DNA from 2 places in the Polaromonas sp. P1_G4 genome. Region 2 is predicted to be linked to the other one. Evidence: riboswitches for the same ligand, from Rfam matches in the RefSeq annotation. Region 2 holds a riboswitch; the other holds the start of a gene.
The links. A riboswitch is a leader RNA that binds a small molecule or an ion and turns the genes downstream of it on or off. The one in region 2 is predicted to bind glycine.
Positions count from the first base shown of each region.

Region 1 (7,463 bases), on a different contig from region 2:
GTGGCGACGTTGCCTTCAATCTTGACCCATTCGTGGTCTTCGGTGTATTTGACGGTCATGAGGTTCTCCAGGGGTTGAGTGGGGTGAATAAAACGGGGAGCTTGATCTGGTGCTTAACCGCGGTAGTAGCGGGCGGGAACGAAAGGCATGGCGACCACTTCCATGGGCACCGGCTTGCCGCGCACGATGGCGTTCACGCGTGTGCCTAGCGCAGCGAACTCAGGTTTGATGTAACCCATGGCGACGGGCTGGTTGATGGTGGGGCCCAACAAACCGCTGGTGACTTCGCCGATAGCCATGCCGTCGGTGCTTTGCAGTTCGGTGTGGTCGCGTACAGGAACGCGCTCCAGCGCCACCAGGCCGATACGCTTGCGGGTGAGTAGGGCGGGGTCTGCCAGTTGGGCCAGGATTTTGTCCGCACCCGGAAAGCCGCCGGCACGTGCGCCACCCGTGCGGCGGATCTTTTGCATGGCCCAGTTGAGGTTGGCCTCCACCGGCGTGGTGGTGGTGTCAATGTCGTTGCCATAGAGGCACAGGCCCGCTTCCAGCCGCAGCGAATTGCGCGCGCCCAGGCCGATGGGTTTGACTTCAGGTTGCGCGAGCAGCGCGCGTGCGAGTGCGTCAGCTTGCGAAGCAGGCACCGAGACTTCAAAGCCATCTTCACCGGTGTAGCCGCTGCGGGTGATGAAGCAGTCGCAGCCGGCCACGGTGAAGCGCCCGCCGGTCATGAACACCAGCTTTTCGACGCCTGGCGCCAGTCGCTGCAAGGCCGTGACGGCCTGCGGGCCCTGCAGTGCCATCAGAGCCATCTCGGGCATGGGGATGACTTCGCAGCGCGAACCGATTTTGGCCTGGATGTGCGCGATGTCGCCCGCCTTGCACGCACCGTTGACGATGACAAACAGGTCGCCGCCGTTCGCATAGTCACGGTTGAAGAACATCAGGTCGTCGATGATGCCGCCGTCGTCGTTCAACAGCAGGCCGTAGCGCTGCTTGCCGGCGGGCAGGTCGATCACATCAACGGGTATCAGGGATTCCAGCGCGACTGCGGCATCAGCACCCACCAGGCGTAGCTGGCCCATGTGGGACACGTCAAAAAGGCCGGCAGCCTGGCGTGTGTGGTGGTGTTCCGCCATCAGGCCCGCGGGGTACTGCACTGGCATCGAATAGCCCGCGAAAGGCACCATGCGCGCGCCAAGCTCCACATGCAGGTCATGCAGGGGCGTTTTCAACAAGGTTTCGGGGGCGGCGGAAGAGGTGGACGAATCGGACAAGGCATTCTCCAGGGGGCAAAMACGGTCATGGCAAGAACTTGTTCTCAATCCATGGGCTGCCCCTGCTGTCCACTTTACCTGAGAGATTCACCCGGCGATGCAGGCTTGCTCCTTCGGTGGGCTGCCCGTGAAAGGCGGCCTCTCTCCAGTAGGGAACGCCTTGCCGCGTGGTGCGCCGCAGGGCGGTTGCCAGTCCTTTTGCCTGAGCGTTCAGTGCTACTCAAGGGGGGTGCCCCCCRGGTGCTCGTGCGCCTTCGGCGGTTTTCGCGAGGAAAACTCTCTCCTGACACCGCTGAGTGTAACGGAAGCCGCTGTCGGCTCGATCAGGCGGCCTGGTGCTGCGGCAGCAGCATGGCGATGCGCTCGCTGATGGAGTCGGCGCGCTCGTGGCCCGCGATTTTTTCGATTTCCTCGATCATTTCGCGCGAGGCGCTGAGCATGGTCTCGCGGTCTTTGGCATTGCGCAGCGCTTCGCGAAAGCGCTCGGCCATCTCCGGGTTGCGCCGGGCGAACATGCGTTCGCAGATGTCGAACAGGAACATCCGGGTTGTGGCAAGCGAGCGCTTGCCTTCAAATTGATCGGCAGAGACCTGAATGGCCTGGGTGGTTTCGGGGCTGGGAAAGTTCTGTAACTGCGCCGGCGTGAGTGTTTGGGCGGGTGCAGGCGCAGGGTTTTTTGCCGGCGCGGACGTCTTGCCGGGATGGGCTTCCAGAAAGCCGTCGCGCAAAAGGCGCAGGGCAATGGCTTCGCCGTCGCCCTCAAACAGCGGGCGGAAGTCCTGGGCCGACTTGCTGCCGTCGGCCATCAGCAGCAGGGTGCGCTCGCGCTGGCCTAGCGTTCTCACGCCGGGCTTGAGCTCGGCACGGGCACGGTCGGTTTTGTGAAGCTGCATGGATTTCATCCTGAAATGAAACCCCGAGCATGGCTGCTGAAAATGACAGCCTCGTGAATCCTGTCCGAAAAGCTATTTTGCGTAGACGAGATCCCGCAGAGCCAGCGACAGCTGCGGGACGTAAGTGATCACCATCAGGCAAGCCAGTATCACCAATACAAACGGGAGCAGGTGGGTCACGATGCGGTCCAGCGATATCCTGGCGACGGTGCAGGCTGCAAACAGGTTCACGCCGAATGGCGGCGTGATCATGCCCAGCGCAAGGTTGACCACCATCACCAGCCCGAAGTGCACCGGGTCAATGCCGAAATGCACTGCCACTGGCGCCAGGATGGGCGCCAGCACGATGATGGCTGCGCTGGTTTCAATGAACATGCCGATGATGAATAGCGCCGCGTTGACGCCCAACAGGAAGAGGGCGGGCGACTGCAGCACGGCTTCCAGCCAGTGGCCTATGGCGTCCGGCACGCCGGCCCGGGTGATCAGGAAGGCGAACAACCCGGCATTGGCGATGATGAACATGATCACGGCACTGGAGAGCACCGATTTGCGCAGGATGACGTACAGGTCGGCCAGCTTGATCTCGCGGTAGATCACGATGCCCACGACCAGCGCATAAAACACCGCCACGGCAGAGGCTTCGGTCGGCGTGAAAATTCCGCCATAAATCCCGCCCAGAATAATCACCGGCATCAGCAATGCCCAGCCCGCCTGCCAGGTCGCCTTACCAAAGCTCAGGCGGCCGTCACCGTCCTGTTTGCCCCAGCCCTTCCAGCGGCAGTACAGGTGCACGAACAGCATCAATGCGCCGCCGATTAAAAGCCCCGGGCCGAAGCCGGCAATGAAGAGTTCGCCGATCGAGACCTCGGCGCTCACGCCATAAAGAATCATGGGGATGGACGGCGGAATAATCACGCCCAGTTCTGCGCTGGTGGCCTGCAGGGCCGCAGCGTAAGCGGTAGGGTAGCCGTGCTTGATGAGTGCCGGTATCAGGATGGCGCCTATGGCGAAAGTGGTGGCCACAGAGGAGCCGGACACTGCCGCAAAAATCATGCAAGTCAGCACGCAGGTCATGGGCAGACCGCCTTGCACGCCTCCCACAATGCTTTTGGCGAATTCGACCAGCCGGCGCGAGATGCCGCCGGTTTCCATCAGGTTGCCGGCCAGGATGAAGAAGGGAATGGCGGCCAGCGGAAACTTGTTGATCGAGGAGAACATCTCCTTGACTGAAATCAGCATGTTGGCGTTGGACGCCTGGATACCGAAGATGGACGCCAGGCCGATGGAAACGGCCACGGAAACGGTGAGTGCAAAGCACAGCACCATGGTCGAGATCATTACCGCGGTCATTCTTGGCCCCCACGGTCACTCACTTTGAGCCTGCGGCCGTTCCCTGCCCCTTGCACGGGGAAAGGGTCCGCCGGCCTGCGGCCCGGCAAAGCCGGTTCCGCGGCCCCTGCTTGAACGGGGTGAAATCCATCTTGGGTTTTCATTGTGCTGTCTCCAGTTCATTGCGCTGCGTGTCAATCAGGTTGCCGATGATGCCGATCACGCAGAACATGCCGCCGATCGGCATGGCCACATAACCCCAGAACATGGAAATGGATTCAAGGCCGGCCATGGACTGCACACGCCCGCGAAGGGAATAGTCCCAGCCCCACCAGACGATGACTGCGACGAGGGCCAGAGCGGCGATGCAGACCAGCCAGTCCAGCACCCGCTGGATGCGGGGTGGGCTCCAGCGGTAGAGCACATCCACGCTGACCATGGCGCCCTGGCGGAAAGCCATGGGAATTCCCATAAAGACCATCCAGATCAGGCTGAGGCGGATCAGAATTTCACTCCACTCTGCAGGCTGCTCGAAGACAAAACGCGTCAGGATCTGGAACACACCGAGCCCCGATGCGATGACCAGCATCACGCAGGCCACCAGCATGGAGAAGCCGGTGGTCCACCGTTCAAGTTGGAGAAAAGCTTGTTTCATGGATGCGCCGATACATGAGGAGAATTGAGAATTGCAATGAAAACGCCCGCAGACCAATGGCGGCGGGCGTAAGCAGCTACAAAAAAAGTAGCAAAATAGTTGCGGTACGGTTTACTTGTAGTTCCTGATCGCGTCGATGTTGGCTTTGCCGAACTGCTTTTCAAATTCAGCGTTGACCGGCGCCAGCGTTGCCACGAACTTCGCCTTGTCGACGTTTTCGATCACGGTCATGCCTTTGCTGCGCAGCTCGGCTACACCGTTGGCATCGTCCTGGTCCACGCGGGCCCGGTTCGCCTTGGTCGCTTCCTTGGCGGCATCAACGAAGGCTGTCTTGTCGGCAGCGCTGAGCTTGTCGAAGGCCGCTTTGTTCATCAAGAAAATGCAAGGTGAGTAAACGTGGCCGGTCAGTGAAAGGTGCTTTTGCACCTGGTCGAACTTGGCGGACATGATCACAGACAGGGGATTTTCCTGGCCGTCGACCGTGCCTTGCTGCAGCGCCGTGAATACTTCGGGAAAAGCCATGGGCGTGGTGATGATGCCCAGGCCTTTGTACGCAGCGATATGCACCGGATTTTCCATGGTGCGCATCTTCAGTCCCTTCAGGTCCTCCGGAACTTTCACGTCCCGCTTGCTGTTGGTCATGTGCCGAAAACCGTTTTCGGCCCAGGCCAGCGCCTTGAAGCCCTTGGCATCGAATTTGGTCAGGAGATTCTGGCCGATAGGGCCGTCCAGCACGGCGCGCGCGTGCGCCTTGTCCCGGAACAGGAAGGGAACGTCGAGGATCTTGGTCTCGGGGACAAAATTGGGTACGGGGCCGGTGGAGGAGAAGGCCAGCTCCTGGGTGCCCAGCTGCACGGCCTCGATGGATTCGCGTTCGCCGCCCAGGGCCCCGTTGTAGAAGGTCTGGACTTTGTAGCGGCCTGCTGTGCGTTTCTCGACTTCTTTGGCAAAAGTGTCGATGGCAATGCCCTGATGCGAATTCTGGGCCGTGGAAATGCTGATTTTCATGGTGGTCTGTGCATTTGCAGACGCCATGAATCCCGCTGCGAGCGTCATACCGATAATCAGTTTTGAAAGCTTCATGTTGTTTGTCTCCGTTGAGTGATCGGGCCGGGAATTTTGTGGACGACTGGGGCCGGTTCTGCATCAGGATTTTCCGACCATAAGCACACGCATTATTGCCGCGATGCATCTGCGGTCGTGCGCGGGTTTTCGCTTAAGTACGCCGCGATGATGCTTTCAAAATCACTGTCAGGCAGCAGGCCCAGCGACCGCGCGCGTGCTGCGTCGATATCGGCGGGCCAGTTGCCCACGATTCTTGCGATGACAGGGTCGTACACCCAGTCGATCAGTCCCGCCGCATCTTTGCCGGCCACCCGGGCCAACGCCTGCGCCATTTCACCGACCGTTGTCTTGAGGGCCGGCAGGTTGACGGCTGTGCGGGCGCCCCATTCGGTGTCGGTAGCCTCTGAAGCACGAATCAATCCCTCCACCGTACGTCCGGGCGACGCAAGAGCCACGGCCGTTTCGGGAGGAACAGGGCACTGTGCCCTCGTTCCCGCAAGGGGTTCCCGAATAATGCCGCTGAGAAAGCTCGATGCCGCACCGTTGGGTTTTCCGGGCCGCACGCTCACCGTCATCAGACGCACATTGCGCCCGCGTATGAAGCCCTTGCGCGCGTAATCAGCCACCAGTTGTTCACCGATAAATTTCTGGATGCCGTAGCTGTTCTGCGGTGTGGGCAGCGTTCTGTCATCGATGACCGCCGGGAGTGGTTGCTCGGGTGAATTGCCAAACACTGCAAGCGAACTGGCGAATACGACGGTGGGCGATGTATTCAGGGCACGGCACGCCTGCAGCAGCGCACGCGTAGCATCGACATTGCTGCGCATGCCAAGGTCGAAATCCGCTTCGCATTCACCGCTGACTGCCGCCGCCAGATGGAATATCAGCGTGTCTTTTTCTGTCACCACGAGTGCTTGCGGATGACCGTCTTCCAGCAGCCGGCTCAGATCGCCGGTGATGGTTCGAATGCGGTTGTCCGCGGCCAGCGCGGCCGGCGGCGCCACCCTGTCAACCAGTGTCACTGTCCGGATGGTTTGCGGTGCGCTGCCCGCAAGAGCCAATTGCCCCGCGTCCAGAAGTTGCCGGGCCAGCCTGGCCCCGAGAAATCCGGCGCCGCCGGTGATGACGATATTCATGGGTATGTTGTCTCTATCTTTTTGTTGGTTACTCGCCGGCATGCCCGCGCCGGTCCGATTGCCTGCGGTACGTGAGGCAGTTTAGTTCGAAAGAGGAGTCGTTCCATGCAGCCGCCAGATGGTGCTGATTTGGAAGATGCTCGGAGAAAAGTATCGTGCAACTCCGGCGGCACGGCTTCTGCTCCGACGTTCGAGCCGTTCAGGATTCGCCGCGGCGGCAGAGTCACTGATTGGGGCGCCAGGACGCCGCCAGTGATGAGCGGCTTGGCGCCCGAATGAAATGGGCCGCTGGCTCGAGCCCCGATCCTTCAGGCTGCTACCACGGGCTTCGGATTGGTTTTCGGCTTGCCCGGCACAGTTCCCAGCAGCCACAGATTCAGGCCTGCGTGCCGGCTGATAAGCAGCGCGGATACGACGGGGCCAGCAATCCCGGCGGCGAGTCCCAGCGTCATCAGGACATAGGTGTCCGTGATACCCAATTTCCTGAAGGCGATACGGCTCGCTGCCGTAAAAAAAACATGCAGCAGGTAAATCGCAAATGAGAAGGATCCAATGTAGGCCAGGGGCGCGAAACTCCAGCCACTCCGCAAAAGAAGAAAGGCGCTTGAGACGCCGAGCGCCAGTGCGGCCACAGAACTTCCCTGCTCGGAAAATTGCGGAAAAAGCATGGCCCCGGTAGCGGCGCAAATAAATACGGCCGCCGCCACAAGCCGGGCCGTTGGCGTCCCGATGTCAAATCGTTTGCAGGCAAGCCCGGCCAGGAAAAAAGGCAGAAGGTAAACAGCGCCGCGGGCGGCGAAATAGTTGGGTGGGCTGAAGTAGTCAAACAGCACCGCGCTGAGCGCCCAAGCCACTGCAAATCCGGTCGCAGTAGAAAGTGCGTTGAGGTGTTCCAGCAGCAGAACAACCAGGAAGACAATAAAAAGCGCTTCAAGAAACCAGAAGTGCCCCACGGGCTCAATGTGCAACAGCCACCACTGGTTGACCGATGAGTTGGCGCCTGGCGTGAAGGCCTGCACGACGGCAAAAATAGTTCCCACCGTAATCAGGGGGAGCAGCAGCCGCCGGACCTTGCCTTTAATGAATTCAGCAGCATTGCCTTCAGAGGGGC
Region 1 covers NZ_JBFUCA010000072.1:3,428-10,890, forward strand. Annotated here, with positions in the region: gene gcvH (glycine cleavage system protein GcvH) at 1-59, opposite strand, end outside; gene gcvT (glycine cleavage system aminomethyltransferase GcvT) at 114-1,274, opposite strand; glycine riboswitch at 1,330-1,433, opposite strand; glycine riboswitch at 1,455-1,570, opposite strand; gene AC1D1X_RS05800 (hypothetical protein) at 1,598-2,167, opposite strand; gene AC1D1X_RS05805 (TRAP transporter large permease) at 2,240-3,517, opposite strand; gene AC1D1X_RS05810 (TRAP transporter small permease) at 3,657-4,151, opposite strand; gene AC1D1X_RS05815 (TRAP transporter substrate-binding protein) at 4,263-5,234, opposite strand; gene denD (D-erythronate dehydrogenase) at 5,327-6,352, opposite strand; gene AC1D1X_RS05825 (acyltransferase family protein) at 6,661-7,463, opposite strand, start outside.
Region 1: another riboswitch for glycine. It lies ahead of gcvT (glycine cleavage system aminomethyltransferase GcvT); the one in region 2 lies ahead of AC1D1X_RS09525 (D-amino acid dehydrogenase).

Region 2 (8,450 bases):
TGGGCAAATGGCCTTTTTTATGCTTAAAACCGCCTTAAAAATGACCCCGCAAAGGATTCTGGCGTGTCGCACAGCGTTTTTTGCCCCTGCACAACAACCTGCCAGCCGTCACGCGCATGACTGACCAGGAATCGCTGCTTGCCGCTATCCACGAGGAAGTGGTCTTGCAGGCCTACAACCCGGCCTGGCCCCAGCAGTTTGTGGCTGAGCGGGACCGCCTGCTTGCGCTCTCCCCCCAGCTGCCGGCCCGCCTGATCGACATCCAGCACATCGGCAGCACGGCCGTGCCCGGCCTGGCGGCCAAACCGGTGATTGACATGCTGGCCGGTGTGGAATCAATCGCGGCGGCTGAAGCGCTTCTGGCGCCGCTGTGCGCCAACGGCTACACGACCTCCGCTGAATTCAATGCCTCGCTGTCTGACCGCAAATGGCTGATGCGCTGGGCAGAGGGGCGGCGCACGCATCACCTGCACCTGGTGGTGCACGGCGGCGAGGTGTGGGCGCAGCGCCTGCGTTTTCGCGACGCCCTGCGTTCGGACCCGGCGCTGGCGGCGCGCTATGCCGCGCTCAAGGCGGAACTGGCGGCCAGGCACCCGGGTGACCGCGAGGCCTATACCGATGCCAAAGCCGCGTTTGTGAACGCGGCCAGCTAAGGCTGAGCCGCCCTGCTTCCTACTATTAAGCCGCTGAATCAACCCGCTAGACCTGTACTGAACGCCCTATTCACGCTTGGCAAAACAGGCTTCGGTGGTAAATTCAAACCCGTTCAAGCAGGAGAGCGCTGCCCCACAAGGCAGCCACCGAAGGCGCAAACTTCCATAATCGCTCAGGTCCCGTACTGCCCGGAACACACAGCCGTCTGGAGAGACGCCGCACGCAAGGTGCAGCGCACCGAAGGAGCAAAGCCGAAGCTTGTCATCGACATCAAAGCAGCGGCTGAATCTCTCAGGTAACAAGGACAGTGGAAGCGGCCGCAAGCATGTGATGGCTTGGCGGTTGCCACGTTTCTTTTTGATTCAAGCACCCCAAGGCATTGCACTTGCGCAACTGCAATGTTCTGCTTGAATGAAAAGGAATCGTCATGAAAGTCATGGTTTTGGGAGCTGGTGTCACGGGTATCACCACGGCCTGGTATTTGGCGCAACGCGGCCATGAAGTAACGGTGGTGGAGCGCCGCAACGCGGCCGCGATGGAAACCAGTTTTGCCAACGGCGGGCAAATATCGGTGAGCCATGCGGAACCCTGGGCCAACCCGGGCGCGCCGCTCAAGGTCTTGCAATGGCTGGCGCGTGAAGATGCGCCTCTGCTCTTCAGGCTGCGCGCCGATGTGAACCAGTGGCTGTGGGGGCTGGAGTTTTTGCGCAACTGCACGCCCGCGCGTACGGCACAAAACATCAAGCAGATCGTGAACCTGGGCATGTACAGCCGCGGCGCGCTGCAAAAACTGCGCGCCGAGCTGGGCCTGCTGTACAACGCGCAGACCAAGGGCATCCTGCACTTCTATACCAGCCAGGCCGAGTACGACGCGGCGCAGGAGCCCGCACGCATCATGCGCGAGCACGGCTGCGAGCTCGACATGAAGACGGCCGACGAATGTGTGGCGATTGAGCCCGCACTGGCGCAATGCCGCGGCAGCATCGTGGGCGGCAGCATGACACCCAGCGATGAATCGGGTGACGCCCGCGCTTTTACCGCCGCGCTGGCTGCGCGTTGCGAGCAGGCCGGTGTGAAATTTTTGTACAACACCACGGTGCTGGGCCTGGACGCCGCGCAGGGGCAGCTCAATGGCGTGCAGGTGGCGATGGGCAGCGGCGAGGCCGGCGGCAAGGTCGAGATGCTGAAAGCCGATGCGTATGTGATGTGCCTGGGCGCCTTCAGCGCGCAGTGGGCCAAGGTGCTGGGGCAAAGCCTGCGCATCTACCCGGCCAAGGGTTACTCGGTCACGCTGCCAGTGATCAACGAAGCCGCTTCCTATCAGGTCAGCCTGACGGATGACGAATACAAGCTGGTGTTCTCGCGCTTTGGCAACCGCTTGCGCATTGCCGGCACGGCCGAGCTTAATGGCTACAACACCGAGCTGAACCTGGTGCGCTGCAACGCCATCGTGCGCCGTGTAAAACAACTCTTTCCCGACATGACGGACGGCGAAGGCGCGCAGTTCTGGACGGGCCTGCGGCCGGCCACACCGAGCAATGTGCCTTACATCGGCAAAAGCAAGGCCTCCAATGTCTTCCTCAACACGGGCCACGGCACGCTGGGCTGGACGCATGCCTGCGGCTCGGGCGCGGCGATTGCGGACATCGTGAGCGGGCGCGTGCCGGAAGTCGACTTTGCATTTACGGGGATGGCGGCGCCGGGGCGTGTGATGGCGTTGCCGGGGATGGCAAAGGCCTGAACCCGCGCCGCCGCAAGCGCCCGCGAGAAGAGACGCGCAAGTTTGGGCGTCTCACCCTTTTCTGCTCAAAACCGCCAGCCAAGCCCCACACCCAACAACATCGGGTCGGCCTTGAACGTGCCGATGTTGGCGCCGCCCGCGGACACGTCGGTGCGGATGTAGACCTTCTTCAGGTCGAAGTTCAGGGACAGCTGCTTGCCGAGGGGAATGTCCACGCCGACCTGCAGCGCCGGGCCCCAGCTGCTGCGTTTGATGTCCACGCCAGCCGGCAGGCTGACCGCACTGAAGCGGGTGTAGTTGACGCCCGCGCCGACATAGGGCTTGAAGGCGCCCGCACCCAGCGAGTCGAAGTGGTATTGCGCCATCAGCGTGGGCGGCAGGTGCTTGAAGCTGCCGATGGCGGTGCCGCGGGACGACAGCGTGTGCTTTTGCGGAACCGTCAGCACCAGCTCGACTGCGAAGTTGGGGTTGAGGAAATAGCTGATGTCGAACTCCGGCATCCACTTGTTGTTGATGGCCAGCCCGAGGCCGGTGCTGTCACCGTTGGCGCTGTCCAGGTGGACGGCGCGCGCTCGGACCAGCCAGGGGCCTTCAGCGGTTTGGGCAAAAGCGGCACCCGACAAAAGGGTGCAGAGGGCAGCGGCGGCAATGATTTGCTTTTTCATGGGTAAGTAACAGAAGAGACGGGAACATTCCCGTCATTGATTGGAGCCGTACGGCCCGTTGGGCGGCTTGATCTGGCGCAAATGCGGCCCAGCCGTCAACGCAATCAGCGCAAACCTTGCGGCAGCTCAAATAGGGGTAGCGCCTTCGGTGGCTGGCGGGCGCCCGGATCCTGCGTGTCGGCGCGCACTACCTCCGCGGTCACGACCAACAACACCTGCAGCATCTGCACGGACACGGTAATATCGCCCTCCGTTCATCAGCCGCTTGCCGCCATGACATCACCCGCCACCACGCCCCCCGACGGTCTTCCCACCTACAGGCTCCTTACCGGCCCGGATGACGCGAGCTTTTGCCGCCGGGTGAGTGAGGTGCTTGCCATGGGTTACGAGCTTTACGGCTCGCCGGCGGCGACCTTCAATGGCGAGAACGTGATCGTGGCGCAGGCGGTGCTGTGGCCTTCGCTGCGCAAGGCCGGCTGATGAGCCCTGCGCTGCCCCTGAACCCCGCAACGCTCCAGGCCATGGCGGATTTTCCGCGCCAGCTGGAGCAGTTCTACGACGCGATTCCTGAAAGCCACAAGCGCTGGACGCCGCCGTCGTGGGAAGGCATTCCGAGCGAAAACTTCACGGCCCTCGCGCAGATCTGCCACATCAGGGACATCGAGATTGACGGCTATCACGTGCGGTTTCAGCGCACCTTGTCAGAGGCCAGCCCCGTGCTGGAATCACTGGACGGCTACGTGCTGGAAAAGCAACGCGACTACGCGGCCGCTGATGCGCAAGAGGCCATCGCGGCGTTTCGGGCAGCGCGCACCCGGACGATGGCCATGCTGTCGGGCATCACGCCCGGGCAACTTGGCCGTACGGCACCTGGCCGGGCTGCAATGGCTGCTCGGCAAAATCGACGCCTCGCTCGCCGCTTGAGGCGTCCGCCGCCCCCCCCCCCCCGCCGCACAGCACGCGCGTATCCTGAGGCGCAGTATTCGCCGCCGCCCAGGCGCTTACAGGTTGCCAGCGCCATCTTTTCAATGAAAAAACAACAGCCTCTGACGCAGATACGCTGATTTATGTCACGAAGGTATTCATTCGAATGTAACAAAAAGTTCGTTTTGATGCACCGTCATGCACACTGATTGGGCTGGGAACGCGGTTTGTGCGGCCAAGGGCACACAAACCGGCATTCCTGCGTATCGGTTTCATAGACAACTGGAGTGATCAAGATGAAGTTTTATCTGCGCCATGCCGCAATATTGGCCAGCGCCGCTTGCGCCCTGGGTTCAGCAACAGCCCAGACCGACGAGGCAAAGCCTGCACGCAAGGCGAAAGCTGCGGCTGCTACCCCCGCGCCCGAAAAATATTCCGGCCCACGCGAAAAAATGGTCGTGGCCATGCCCAAGACCTATGGCAAGAGCGAAACCATGGCCTTGTGGGGCGACTACTTCAGCCACCTGTCACGCTGCGGAAACATCGACCTGCAAAACGCGCAAGGCGAATCGATGGACAAGACCAGCAACATCGACATCCTCGGTGAAAAAGAGCTGATTGAAGGTATCTCGGCCGGCAAGGTCCAGCTGGCACAGGTCAACCCCGGCCTGGCTGCGCAGTTGGTCACCGCCGGCCAGCCGGCGCCGTTTGGCGTTCCGGGCAACAAGGCCACGGGCCTGCGCAACTCCTACAAACTGATTCTGATCACCCGCATCGACAGCCCGTACAGGGAACCGAAGGACCTGATTGGCAAGAAAATCGCGCACACCACACCCACCTCCAACTCGGGCAACCTCGCGCCGCGCGCGCTGTTCCCGGCGCTGGGCCTGACGCCGGACAAGGACTACGAAGTCGTGTTCTCCAACGGCCACGAGCGCTCCGTCACGGGCGTGATGCATGGTTTTTATCCGGCCGCAGCTGTGGCCAGCGATTTGTACCAGCGCATGGTCGTCAAGGGTGACGTCAAGGGCTCGAGCATTCGCACGATCTGGGAAAGCCCGCCCTTCATGACGGAAACCTGGACCATGAGCAAGGACGTTTCGCCCGAACTGCAGGCACGCGTGAAGAAATGCTCGTTCAGCTACAGCTTCTCGCCCACACTGAAAAAGCAGCTGCCCGGCAACGACACATTCCTGCCCATCAACTTTGATCGCGATTTCGCGACGGTGATGCAGGTCTACCGCGCCAGTCAAAAGAAGTAAGGCCCCCACGGTCGCTCACTTCGTGTAGCTCCCTGCCCCCCGAGGGGGCCGCCCGCCTGCGGTCTGGCAAAGCCGAAAAATTGGTGCACCCCTATCGGGCTCACTGCGTGTAGCCCTTTTCCCCTTGCAGGGGACGGTGCCTGCGGCCCGGCAAAGCCGGTTCCACGGCATCCGCTGGCGTGAAGAGTCCAATGGCGTAACTAACAGGGGTATTCCACCAGCGGGGGCCGAGGGTCCGGCTTCGCCGGCCCCAGGCGCCGCCCCCTCGAGGGGGGAACAGGCTACACGCCAGTGAGCCTGGACGGGGGTGGATCTATTTCAGGCGCTTAGAGGTGGGTGAACCGTCCCCCACAGGCTTTCATCGAGCACCCGCTGCAGGGTGCGGATCAACTGCTCGTTGGAAGTGTGTGCCTTCACTAGTACCGCTTCTGCGCGCTGGCTTTGCTTCGGCTCCACATCGTGCGCAGAAAACACGACCACTGGCGGCACGATGTCCAGTGCTTCAATGGTGTCCAGCAGCCCCCAGCCCGAGCCGTCTTTCAACGTCAGGTCGAGCAGCACCAGGTCGTAGCGGCGGCGCGCAAGCTGGTCGCGTGCCTCGCGCAGCGTGGCGGCAAATTCGAAGGTGGCAAAGTCCTGGGCAATGGCGGCGGCAATGCGCTGTATGTCGAGGTCGTCCTCGACATGCAGAATGCGCGGCCGGCCTTCGGCCATGTTACCGATGGCACGGTGCAAACTGAGGATCAGGAGGTTCTCGTCGATGGGTTTTTCCAGCCATGTTGAAACCGCCAGCGGCTGGGTATTGAACTCGAGCTCGCCTTCTTCAGCATTTGCTGAAACCACCACGATCGGCAGGTCTTTCGTCGCCTCTTCGCGGCGCAGTGCCCGGATCAGGCTGATGCCGTCCTGGTCGGGCAGGTTCAGGTCGACCGTCATGGCAGCGTAGGGCATCAGCATGACTTGCTCCAGCGCCTGCCCTGCGCTGTGCACCATGTCCGAGTCAAAGCCGCCTTTATCAAGCATCAGGTTGATCAGGCGGGCAATGTCGGGATCGTCTTCGCAGACCAGGATGAGCGGCCTGGTCGCTGCGCCGGACCTGATGCTGGTCTGAATCGGCGCCGGCACCGCCTCGGGCAGCTCAAAGAAGAAAACAGTTCCGACGCCGGTTTCCGTCGTGAACCCGATTTGGCCGCCCATCCGCTCCACGATGGCACGCGAGATGTTCAGGCCCAGGCCCGTACCACCCATTTTTCGGGTGTCCGATGTGTCGGCTTGCGAGAATTTCTGAAAGATGCGCTTTCGGAACTCTTCGGGAATGCCGGGGCCGCTGTCGGCGACTTCCACCCGGACCCTGCCGCTCTTGCACAGCAGCCGGACTTCCACACGGGACTGGGCCGGCGCGAATTTCACCGCGTTGGACAACAGGTTGGTAATGACCTGGGTCAGCCTGTCGCTGTCGACGCTGACCCTTACCGCTTCTGCCGGGGCATCCAGAACCAGCTTGACGTTGTGCTGGCCTGCGAAGCCTTCGTTGGCCGTCAGGGCTTGCGTCAGCAAAGGTTGCAGTTCCATCTGCTGGAAGTCAAACCGCATTTTTCCGGATTCGATTTTTTCGCTGTCAAGAATGTCGTTGATCAACCTGATGAGCCGTTCGCAATTGTTGGTAGCGATGCCGACCAGGTTTTTGGCCATGGCCGGCAGCTCACCGGCCACGCCGCCGGCGATCAGGCCCAGTGAGCCGCGAATGGAGGTCAGCGGGGTGCGCAACTCATGACTGACGGTAGAGACAAACTCACTCTTCATGCGGTCAATGCGCTTGAGTTCGGTCACATCGGTGCCCAGCGAGAAGAAGCCGACAACCTTGCCTTCGTCCTCGTTTTCGCCGTAGCGTGGAAAGTACTGCATGACGTAGTCGCGCAGCTGGCCATCCGACGTGGCCTGCGTGCGGTCGTATTGCGCCGCGTAACCAGCGAGCGCCTCTTCAATCTTGCCCCGCTCTTTTTCGTGGAGCTCGTCGCCCATCAGCTCACGCATGGTCTTGCCGTGGATCTGGTCGTGCTTCAGGCCAAGAACTTCTTCGTAGGCAAGGTTATGGAACTGAAAGCGCTGTTCGGCGTCGATATAGGCAATCAAGGCGGGCACGCTGTCCGTGATCTGGCGCAGTTGTGATTCGCTGTCATGCAAGGCGCGGGTGCGCTCCTGCACGGCCTCCTCCAGGCCGCTCACCTGCGCTGCCGCCTGCTGCGCCAGCTCCCATTTGGTGGTCAGCATTCTTGCCAGCTGGCTGACTTCAACCGGATCAAATGGTTTTTTCAGAATCAGGAGGCGATCCCGGGCCTCCAGCCGCGCGAACACATCTTCCCAGGCGTGGTCGGAGTAGGCGGTGCAGATGACGATCTGTACCTTTGGATCAACGCGCCAGAGCCGTTCGATGGTCTCCACACCATCCCAGCCCGGCGGCATGCGCATGTCCACAAAGGCCATGGCATAGGGCCGCCCGGCCCGAACGGATGCCTCGACCTTGTCCAGACCCTCACGTCCCTGGTAGGCCGAGTCCAGCTCAAAGCCATCATCGGACACCGGTGCGGCGTCGCCAAACAACAGGGCTTCGGCATCGTCCAGGTCATGCGCAACCGGTCTGGACGCAAGAATTTTCCGGAAGTCTTCGTGGATGGACGGCATGTCGTCGATCAGCAAAATGCGCCGGTTCTGCAGTTGAGTCATGGCTGGCTCCTGTGTTTTTTCGCATCAGCCGGGCTTTCATCGGGCGAGTGTTGCCGCACAGGCGATGGTATGGTGAAGAAAAATGTGGCACCTTGCCCCACCGCCCCTTCGGCCCAGATACGACCGCCGTGACGGGAAATGATCCGGTGAGCGCTTGCCAGCCCGATTCCCATCCCTGCAAACTCACCCGGTGAATGCAGGCGCTGGAAGGTACCGAACAATTTGTCCGCGTACGTCATGTCAAACCCGACGCCGTTATCACGGACAAAATAAACTGTACTTTCGTTGTCGGGGTGCTGCGCCCCAACCCAGATCTCGGGGGCAGTGGCATGGACGGTGAACTTCCATGCATTGGAAATAAGGTTTTCCATTACCTGGCACAGCAACGCGGAGTCACCCACAGCGACAAGGTTGGGCGTTATGTGGACTTTCACATCCCGCGCGGTATTGCGTTTCTGGCAGTCACCGCGCACGCGCTCG
Region 2 covers NZ_JBFUCA010000146.1:4,189-12,638, reverse strand. Annotated here, with positions in the region: gene AC1D1X_RS09530 (GrpB family protein) at 117-653, shown strand; glycine riboswitch at 850-971, shown strand; gene AC1D1X_RS09525 (D-amino acid dehydrogenase) at 1,082-2,395, shown strand; gene AC1D1X_RS09520 (OmpW/AlkL family protein) at 2,461-3,060, opposite strand; gene AC1D1X_RS09515 (hypothetical protein) at 3,165-3,296, opposite strand; gene AC1D1X_RS09510 (DUF1737 domain-containing protein) at 3,334-3,540, shown strand; gene AC1D1X_RS09505 (hypothetical protein) at 3,540-4,124, shown strand; gene phnD (phosphate/phosphite/phosphonate ABC transporter substrate-binding protein) at 4,281-5,246, shown strand; gene AC1D1X_RS09495 (response regulator) at 5,565-7,970, opposite strand; gene AC1D1X_RS09490 (sensor histidine kinase) at 7,967-8,450, opposite strand, start outside.